DNA from 3 places in the Pseudoalteromonas sp. S4741 genome. Region 1 is predicted to be linked to each of the others. Evidence: predicted binding sites of a transcription regulator. Region 1 holds the regulator's gene; each other region holds the start of a gene.
The links. Region 1 encodes sigma-54, which starts transcription at its own class of promoters, with help from an activator protein. Its sites were predicted from a motif close to GTTGGCACGNNNNTNGNNT; they were not measured.
Positions count from the first base shown of each region.

Region 2: CWC30_RS01425 (BON domain-containing protein) is a predicted target of sigma-54. The motif match lies at 1,608-1,626, and genes of this name have one in related genera.
Region 3: dps (DNA starvation/stationary phase protection protein Dps) is a predicted target of sigma-54. The motif match lies at 1,349-1,367, and genes of this name have one in related genera.

Region 1 covers NZ_PNCN01000063.1:13,546-16,730, forward strand. Annotated here, with positions in the region: gene rapZ (RNase adapter RapZ) at 1-427, opposite strand, end outside; gene ptsN (PTS IIA-like nitrogen regulatory protein PtsN) at 447-899, opposite strand; gene hpf (ribosome hibernation promoting factor) at 904-1,191, opposite strand; gene CWC30_RS10600 (RNA polymerase factor sigma-54) at 1,218-2,717, opposite strand; gene lptB (LPS export ABC transporter ATP-binding protein) at 2,787-3,185, opposite strand, start outside.
Region 2 covers NZ_PNCN01000011.1:1,704-4,888, forward strand. Annotated here, with positions in the region: partial or broken gene CWC30_RS01415 (VOC family protein) at 220-636, shown strand; gene CWC30_RS01420 (LiaF domain-containing protein) at 683-1,348, opposite strand; gene CWC30_RS01425 (BON domain-containing protein) at 1,662-2,231, shown strand; gene CWC30_RS01430 (YqaE/Pmp3 family membrane protein) at 2,296-2,454, shown strand; tRNA gene CWC30_RS01435 (tRNA-Ile) at 2,733-2,809, shown strand; gene CWC30_RS01440 (SAP domain-containing protein) at 2,985-3,185, shown strand, end outside.
Region 3 covers NZ_PNCN01000010.1:22,005-25,189, reverse strand. Annotated here, with positions in the region: gene CWC30_RS01295 (SulP family inorganic anion transporter) at 1-552, opposite strand, end outside; gene dps (DNA starvation/stationary phase protection protein Dps) at 739-1,263, opposite strand; gene corA (magnesium/cobalt transporter CorA) at 1,611-2,567, shown strand; gene CWC30_RS01280 (DUF2237 family protein) at 2,601-2,963, opposite strand; gene CWC30_RS01275 (CBS domain-containing protein) at 3,121-3,185, opposite strand, start outside.

The DNA.
Region 1 (3,185 bases):
GATGCACACTTAAATCCGTAGTATCAATCATATAATCGGCACGGTTAATGAGCACATCAAGGAGTTGTTTTTCTTTTTTTATTGCTAAATCAAGTGGCAGTGAGTCAATCGAAAGAGGGTGAAGGCGCCGTGTCTCTGAAAAGCGTTTAATTAAGGTTTGATCGTCACTGTCTAAATAAAACACCGTTGGCTTAGTAAAACCAGGTAAATATTCAATGATTTCATTAAACTGTTGCTGCTCTTTAGGTAAATTACGCACATCAACACTTACGGCTATTTTGTTGTAGCTGTCGGAAACACTACGAACAAGAGATGGTAATAAATTTAAAGGAATATTATCTACACAATAATAACCTAAATCCTCAACAACACGCAGCGCAACAGATTTACCAGAACCTGAGCGACCACTTATAATTATTAATTCCATTTATCACCCTTAATTGTTACTACGGTTGACTTACAATTACTTGATACAGCTCATTGTCGGATTTTGCCGCTCGTAATTGCTTACAAAATTCTTTATCGTTGAGCTTTTCTGCTATAGTGGCTAAGGTTTTTAAATGCTGCTTATTGTCACCATCAGGTACAATTAAGGCAACAAAAATGTCGACCGGTCTGTTATCTATCGCATCAAAATTAATAGCCGTTTCGCTCACTAATATAAGAGCAAGAGGCTCTTGTACACCACTCATACGACCATGAGGAATTGCAATTCCTCGACCTATACCTGTACTCCCTAGTTTTTCTCTGGCGGTTAACGCGTTAAGAATATCTTGTTGTGTTAAATAGGGCAGTTTATTGTGAGCCAATTCACTGATAAATTCTAAAATTCTTTTTTTACTATTAAAAAGGACCGCAGCTTTACTGCAGTCCTGACAGATAAGTGAGCTTAATTTCATAGTGTTAGTGTCGAGCAAGTTTCTCTTTGTGTTTAATTACTTGACGATCTAGCTTGTCAATCAGCGAGTCTATAGCGGCATACATATCTTGGTGTTCAGTAGAAGCAAAAATCTCAGCGCCACTAACATGAACGGTTGCTTCGGCTTTTTGGTTTAGTTTTTCTACATCGAGAATAACGTGCACATTCGTTATGTGATCAGTGTGCCTCTGTAACTTCGAAAATTTACTATTTACGTAGTCTCTAAGCGAGTCGGTAATATCTACATGGCGACCAGTTAAATTCAGTTGCATAAACATTTTCCTCTTTGTTGTACGCCTTAAATCAAACTTTTACGTTGATTTGACGGGGGAATAGCTAGAGATTCGCGATACTTTGCAATAGTTCTCCTTGCTACTTTAATTCCTTGCTCAGCCAATATATCTGCAATTTTACTATCACTCAATGGTTTAGCTGAGTTTTCTGCAGCGATTAATTTTTTAATTAATGCGCGTATTGCTGTCGATGAACATTCGCCACCATTTTCAGTGCTTACATGGCTTGAAAAGAAATATTTAAGCTCAAAAATACCGCGTGGTGTGTGCATGTATTTTTGCGTAGTAACACGTGAAATAGTCGATTCGTGCATTTCTACCATTTCGGCCACGTCATTAAGTACCATAGGCTTCATCGCCTCAGGACCATGTTCAAAAAAGGCCTGTTGTTGTTGCACAATACAGTTAGTTACTTTAAGCAGTGTGTCGTTTCTACTTTCTAAGCTTTTTATAAACCATTTAGCTTCTTGTAAGTGTGAGCGAATAAACTGGCTATCGCCGCTTGATTTAACCGTACGCGACATAGCTGCATATTGGCTGTTTACCCTAATTTTAGGCATGCTATCTGGGTTTAGTTCAACCACCCAACGGCCTTTCACTTTTTTAACCGACACATCAGGAATAACGTACTCAGACTCTTCTCTAACAATAGTGTCAGCGGGTTTTGGGCTAAGCGTGTGAATTAACGTCATGACTTCTTTAAGCTCATCTTCTTTGAGCTTAGTTTTTTTCATTAACGTGCGATAATCACGCGCAGCCAGTAAGTCAATGTGATCGGTTAAGATCATTTTTGTTTCGTTTAAAAAAGGCGTGTCTTGGTCAAACTGATTTAGTTGAATACACAAACACTCTTGTAAACTACGCGCGGCTATTCCTACCGGATCAAATAACTGAATACGCTTTAAAACGGCTTCTATTTCATCAAGTTCAACTTCATCTTCTATGTCGTTTTCTTGATTAAAACTTTCTAATATTTCTTCACAGCTAAGGGTTAAAATACCAGAATCGTCCACAGCTTCTACGATTGCAATCGCGATGGCTTCATCTGTTGGGCTAAATGGCGTCAGTTGCAATTGCCACATTAAATATTCATGCAGCGTTTCAGTTGAAGAGCCTTGATAAATTGATTCATCTTCAGGCATTGGTCCCGAGGAAGAGGCAGGTGCTGCGCTCATGTATTCATCCCATGTAACATCCATTGCCATATCATCGCTAATGGTGTCTTTGGTCATGGCTTCGCCGCTATCTTGCTCATATTCGCTAGGTTTTTCATCAGCTGAAGCACTTAGCGTTGATTCATCGGTATCGGCTTTTTGTTCGTTTTTACCCGCAGCATCTTCACTGTAATCTTGTTCTTCAACTTCAAGCAAGGGATTACTATCGAGTGCTTCTTGAATTTCTTGCTGGAGATCCAATGTACTGAGCTGCAATAAGCGAATTGCTTGTTGCAACTGTGGAGTCATTGTAAGTTGCTGGCCCATGCGCAGCTGTAATGATTGCCTCATTTATCTCTAACAATCCTTTTAAATTAGTATGATTAATCTTAGCAGATGCTTAGTGGAATAACACACATATTAGAGCTTGAACTGCTCGCCCAAATAAACATCGCGTACTGTTTTATCGTTTAATACATATTCTGGAGTGCCTGATGCAATTAACTCCCCATGAGAAACTATGTAGGCTTTTTCACAAACATCAAGTGTTTCGCGGACGTTGTGATCTGTAATCAATACGCCAATTCCTCGGTTTTTAAGGTGCTCTATAATCTTTTTAATATCTAATACAGAGATAGGATCAACCCCTGCAAAGGGTTCGTCTAGTAGTATAAATTTAGGATTTGCTGCTAATGCTCGCGCAATTTCAACACGGCGACGCTCACCACCTGACAGAGCCATACCTTGGCTGTCACGAATATGCTGAATACTAAATTCATCAAGTAAATTATTTAAGGTATCTTCACGTTGTTGCTTATT
Region 2 (3,185 bases), on a different contig from region 1:
GTAAAAGAACGTTTATATATTTAAGCCGGCGTATTTTAGCGGTTTTTGCCATAAAGTAAACCATAAAGCCTAAATACTTGTGAGTGTTTTTTGTACAGGCATGATCTTTCAATATATTTATTGGAATGAAAACAGGCAATAAATTTGTAAATTAGCGCTTTACCTAAAGTTAACTTGAGGTTTTATGATGTTCTATGTTCAATTAATAGGAAGAAAGTTATGAAATTAGAACACGTAAATTTAGTTGTTAGTGACATAAACGCCATGCTTAAGTTTTACCAAGCAGCGTTTCCCTATTGGTCAATTAGAAGTGGGGGGGGGAAGGAACCTGATATGGCAAACCAAGACGCTGGGTACATTTTGGTGATAACGATCAATATATTGCTATAAGCGATCATGGGGAAGGGGAAACTGCGACCTATCAGGACATCAAGTTGGTTTGGCACACTTTGCCTATGTAACCAATAACTTAAATGCAGTAATAGCGCGCCTAAAACATGCGGGCTTTGCAATAAGTAAAGAAGGTGCTGTAAATCCATTTAGAAAAAATTTTATTATATTGACCCTGCAGGGTTTGAGGTTGAGTTTGTAGAGTACATGAGTGATGTACCTAGTGAACGAAATAACGACTTATAATATGAATGAAGCCAACTATTATGGCTTCATTCAATGTTTAGCATATTTAATAATGTTTACCATTCATGCCAAGTTGAGTTTTTAGATCATTTGCAAAGTTAATAAATTTTTCTTTAATAGTGCGTTTAACTTTAACTTCCACAGAGCCTAAAACAGTTTTTCCTTCAATGTGAATCGTTGGCCCTTGGCGCTTATTTAGTGACACTTTTTTATTTTCAAAACTGCCTAAAATACAAAACATTTTAGAAACTACATTAACGTGCTCTGGTACATATATTTCTTCGCTGCCAAAATAACAATTAACGTGAATAGTGACATGTTGGTGGGTAAAAATAGCATCCGTAAAATCAAGATTGACTGACCCCATGTAGTTTTCTATGTAAATGTTTTGAGGAACTACCCATTGGCCGCTTCGTTCACTCGAACCAAGAATGCTTCTTAATGTAAGTGGCTCTTCATCAGTCTCATGCTGCGCGCTATAATTAGGTGCAAATTGAGAGTGCTTTTGCGCCTTATATTGCTGGTCAGTATTTAAGGTTAAATCTTCAACGAGATCCATAAGTGCTTTATTGTCACTCGCTGCCATGGCGTCGTCTAAGCGCCTTTCAAATGCTTCTACAGAAATAACACCATGGCTGTAGTTATAAATGAGCTGATCAATCACTTGCTCACGAACTTGCTCAATAGGGCGGTCTTCAATTTTAACAGACATTTAAATTATCCTTTTATGGTTGCTGGTTATTTCAAAGCAAGCCTTATACCAAATACTAAATTTTTTAAATTCAGTGGTTTATGATTTTTGGTTTTTGATTCTTTATTATATTAACGACAGATTAACCAAATATACAATTATTTAGTAAGTTTCGCTATTCGAGAAACTTTTACGCAATAGTCTGTAAATGTTTACTTAGTAGGTTTAAGCCAATATCTACTATTTTAAAATAACTTATTGAAATTAAAGGTTAAAAAATGTTGGCCCGATGCTCGCATTAGCTTAAGTGTCTTTAATCAAAAGGAGAACGATTATGAAAACATTTAATAAGTCTATGATTGCAGCCCTAGTATTAGGAACAACCGCAATGGGCGCTCAGGCAAGCAGTTGGGAAAACGAAAGCAAAGATGCTTGGATTGATGGGAAAGCAGAAACAGTATTGCTTATGAACACCAATCTAAATAACTTTGATATCAACACGGACGTAAAAAACGGCAAGGTAATGCTAACAGGTAAAGTAAACAGCGAATTAGATAAAGAGCTTGCTGAAGAACTCGTGCTAAGCCTAGATGGTGTAACTGACGTTGAAAACAGTCTAACTGTGGTAAAAAACACCGACATGAAGAAGCATGATTCTAAAATGATGGGTAACGACACTGAAAGTGATTTAACCGATGCTAAAATCACTACAGTGATTACAACACGTTACTTATTTGATTCTGAAGTAGGTGGTACAGACATTGATGTTGATACCGATAATGGTGTGGTAACTCTAAAAGGTACAGTTGAGTCTGATGCTGAAAAGCAATTAGCGATGGAAATTGCTAAAAACGCTGAAGATGTTCGCAAGGTAGTGGATGAATTAACTGTTATTGCAGAATAATACACTATACTAAAGCCCAGCCCTGCTGGGCTTTTTGCTTTGCTAACATTATAAGGATTAAATTATGGATATCATTAGAATTATTTTTTCTATTTTATTACCACCACTGGGTGTGTTTTTACAGGTAGGACTAGGGATGCATTTTTGGTTAAATATTTTGCTAACCTTACTCGGCTATTTCCCTGGATTAATTCATGCGATTTATATTATCGCCAAAAAATAATACCCTATCGCAGTAATACATTTAATACTGAGTTGCTAATTGCCATCGTAAGGTACGTGTATTAGTTACTCAGACTACTATTATTTAATGAGTTCGTTTCCTCAACGTCACCATCAATAAATCTAAAAGCTTACTATTTGAGCAGTTAGCCCTTTGATTGTTAAAATAAAGCTTTTTGCTAGTGACAAGCCCCTAAAAACTTTTTATACTGCAACCCGCTTTAGTCGCTCTGTGGCTAAACGCTTCAAAAAATTAACTGCTTACAGTTATACAAAGATGGCCCCTTAGCTCAGTTGGTTAGAGCACACGACTCATAATCGTTAGGTCCCCAGTTCGAGTCTGGGAGGGGCCACCACTTTTCAAAGCTTTCCAAGTAAACACCTACTAACCGAAATTACCCTGTGCTACCTCTGTGCTACTTTTAGTATAGCGGAAAACATCTCTATATGCTTGATATGATTAATCCCTTACCTTTTACTGAGCTTCACTTCTAAGCAGGAAAGCTTGTTGCTATATGATTGGACATTGTTTTGCTTGATAGTGGTCAACATTTAGGTAAATCATTTTCCCATCAAGTCAATGCTATAATATTTATCGTTCTAAGCAATAGGAAGGGAATGATGGATACTAACGAATACTACTTTCTAAAGAGCTTTTTAAAACCTAAAAGCTTATCGAAAGTGTTGAGTATGAGAGATTGGACTAGTTACTTAGGTCGTGATGCAGAGCTC
Region 3 (3,185 bases), on a different contig from region 1:
GGTGGGAATATGAGTTTGCGATAAATACGTAGGAACGCCACCTAAACGCTCAAGCAAATAGCGCTCATCAAAGGTAAAGCCAAATACTTTAGAAAACTGACCAACAATAATGGTAATAGCCACACCGTTTAGTAACCCCATTAAAATTGGTTTAGATAAAAAGTCGGCTAATACACCTAGCTTAAAGCGGCTGGCAATAAAGCACCAAAAACCGGTCATTGCGGTCATGGTGATCACTAATTGCCAATGTTTAAAGCTATCGCCTGCAGCAAGTGGAGTAACAACTGCAGCAATAACCGCACATGTTGCGGCATCAGGGCCAATAATAAGCTGTTTAGAGGTACCAAAAAGTGCATAAAGCATCATAGGTAATACGCAAGAATACAGGCCAACTGCAGCATTAACGCCTGTAAGTTGCGCATAAGCTATAGCAACAGGTAAAGCAACGGCTGCAACCGATAATGCCGCCCTCACATCATCAGCAAACCATTGACGTTGATAATTAAATAAGCTGTGTAAACCTGGCATAAAGCTATATAGACGCGACAACACTTCAAATTCCCTGCTAATAATTAGGAGTAGATAGTAAGTTCTCTTTAATAATAAGTATAGTAACTAAACGTGTTAGATGCGCTAAATAGGGGGGGTTCTAGTGTACTAATAAGAGGAATGTAGTTTAAAAACAAAAAAGCCCAGCAAGTTACTGGGCTTTGTAAGTAAAAATGACTGCTTTAAAAATTAGCTATTCAATTGACCAGTTGATGATTCTATGTGGGCGCGAACAAACCACTGATATTGCTCAAGCTCTGCAAGTTGCGCAATGATCATATCTTCAGATACCGGATCAAGCTCAGCAAGTGATTCTATGGCTTTACGGTGATCACTGTTAACGCCGTTATATACTTTGTCTAATGCGGCTAGGTGTTCAGTTACTAAACCTTTGCCGATGGCGTAATCTTCCCATGTACGACGATCAACAATCGATTTTGGTGTACCAACCGGAACGCCGCCTAAAGTGGCAATACGTTCTGCTATGGTGTCGGTCATTTCACGCACGGTTTCAACTTGTGGGTCTAGCATTTCATGTACGCCAATAAAGTTCGGACCTACTACATTCCAATGAATATGTTTTAAAGTTAGCTGTAAATCAATTAGCGCTACCATGCGATCTTCTAGAACAGATATTGCTTTATTTGCTGATTCGTTTTCTACACCGGGAGCGGTAAATTCAGCGACTTTGTTTGCATTATTACTGTTACTCATTATTCCTCCTGCTATTTTAAAATAGTGTTCGCTTTACTCAAGTGAGTGTTTTAATTGCGATAACGAACACGTCTTGTACTAATAGAAGCAATGGGCATGCCGATAGATTATTTGATTTAAGTAATTGAAATTTAAAAGTTTAATTTTTATTTAATAAAGTTTTAAGGAGTGTTTAGCTCAAAGGGTATGAAAAATATGCACTTTTTTGTAAATTCTGCAAAATCGAAGTGCTAAAAATTGTTAGCAAATAGCTTGCTCTTTATAGTTGTTCTAATGGAGGTATTATCATTGTTGATTAATGATCTGTTACATATACTCAACCCAAAGATCTATTAAAGGAGAAGTGTATGCTGAGGTTTTTTTCCATCGAGCAAGGAGTGATCAAAGAGTTAGCGCCTTTACCTGATACCCCTGTTGAAGTATCCATAAAGAATGCACATTGGATTGATACTATTAATCCAACACCGCAGGAGCAAAATGCGCTTGCAAAAACGCTCAATATAACCTTTCCAGATTCGGTAGATGTAGAAGAGATTGAAACGTCGTCTAGGTGCTTTATCGATAATGAAGGTTTACATGTGCATGCATTGTTTATGTCACCTAATGAAGGGCGATTTAATACTGTAACGGTAGCTTGTTTGTTGCAAAACAATTGCTTACTTACTATTCGTGATGAGGAATTGGCTGATTTTAGACTACTGCGCTTAAGAGCGCGCAAAGGTCAGGTGGCATGCGATACAGCAAAACAATTATTAATCACTTTATTTGATCAAAAAGTTGAAAACCACGCGGATATGCTCGAAGACATGCATCATCAATTAGAGAAGCTCAGTGCTTATGTACTTGAAGAAGATAACTCAGACTTAGAAGAGGCGGTTGGTCGCATAGCTCGCTTAGAAGATGCTAATGGTAAGGTGCGTTTATGTTTAATGGATACGCGACGCAATATTTCGTTTTTAATACGCCGTATAGGTGCGCAAAATGACGAGCGCGAATCTCTTCGAGAAATTGTACTCGATATAGAAACTTTAATGTCGCACTGTACCTTTTTATTCGACAAGGTGAACTTTTTGATGGATTCAACACAAGGCTTTATTAATATTGAACAAAATCAAATTATTAAAACCTTTTCTATTGCCTCAGTGGTTTTCTTACCGCCTACAGTAGTGGCTAGTGTGTATGGTATGAATTTTAATATAATGCCTGAGCTACAATGGGAATGGGGTTATCCATTTGCAATTGGCATTATGTTGCTGTCGGGCTTTGCCCCTTATTTATTTTTTAAACATAAAGGGTGGTTATAATACTTTAATATTGTAAGCTGAGCGCTCAAATCATTACCCGGTATATTGATGTGCTTTTAATACTTCAAGGGGAATAATATCTAGCGCTTTTTGGTTTGTTGCTTCAAGTACAACAGGAGGAGCAACATTTGCAGCAATGGCATGATACCAACGAATCGCACATAAGCACCACTTATCGCCAGCTTTTAAGCCCGCAAAATCATACAAAGGATTAGGGCTAATTAAATCGTTACCTTGCGCCTTAGAAAACTGCAAAAATTCGTCGGTCATAATGGCGCATACACTGTGATTGCCAAAGTCTGAATCTGGTACATAGCAAAATCCCTCACGGGTATAGCCACCGTTGCCACAGCAAAGTTGTAAGCGAGTTCCTAGTACATTTAATTGATTAGCCATATGAAAGCTTACCTTGTAATAATCATTAAAAGTAGGGTGTTTACCATAACAGGCTGTTAGTGACTTAGCTATCTATGCTGTTAATTTTATATATCTGTTAAGTGAGTAAAAACTGCATTTGGAAAAGTTAAATACAGTTTTCATTAAAGAAGAATATTTACGAGAGCAGTGCTGCAGCTAAACGTACAAAATCAGAAGACGTTAAAATACCTACTAGCTGAC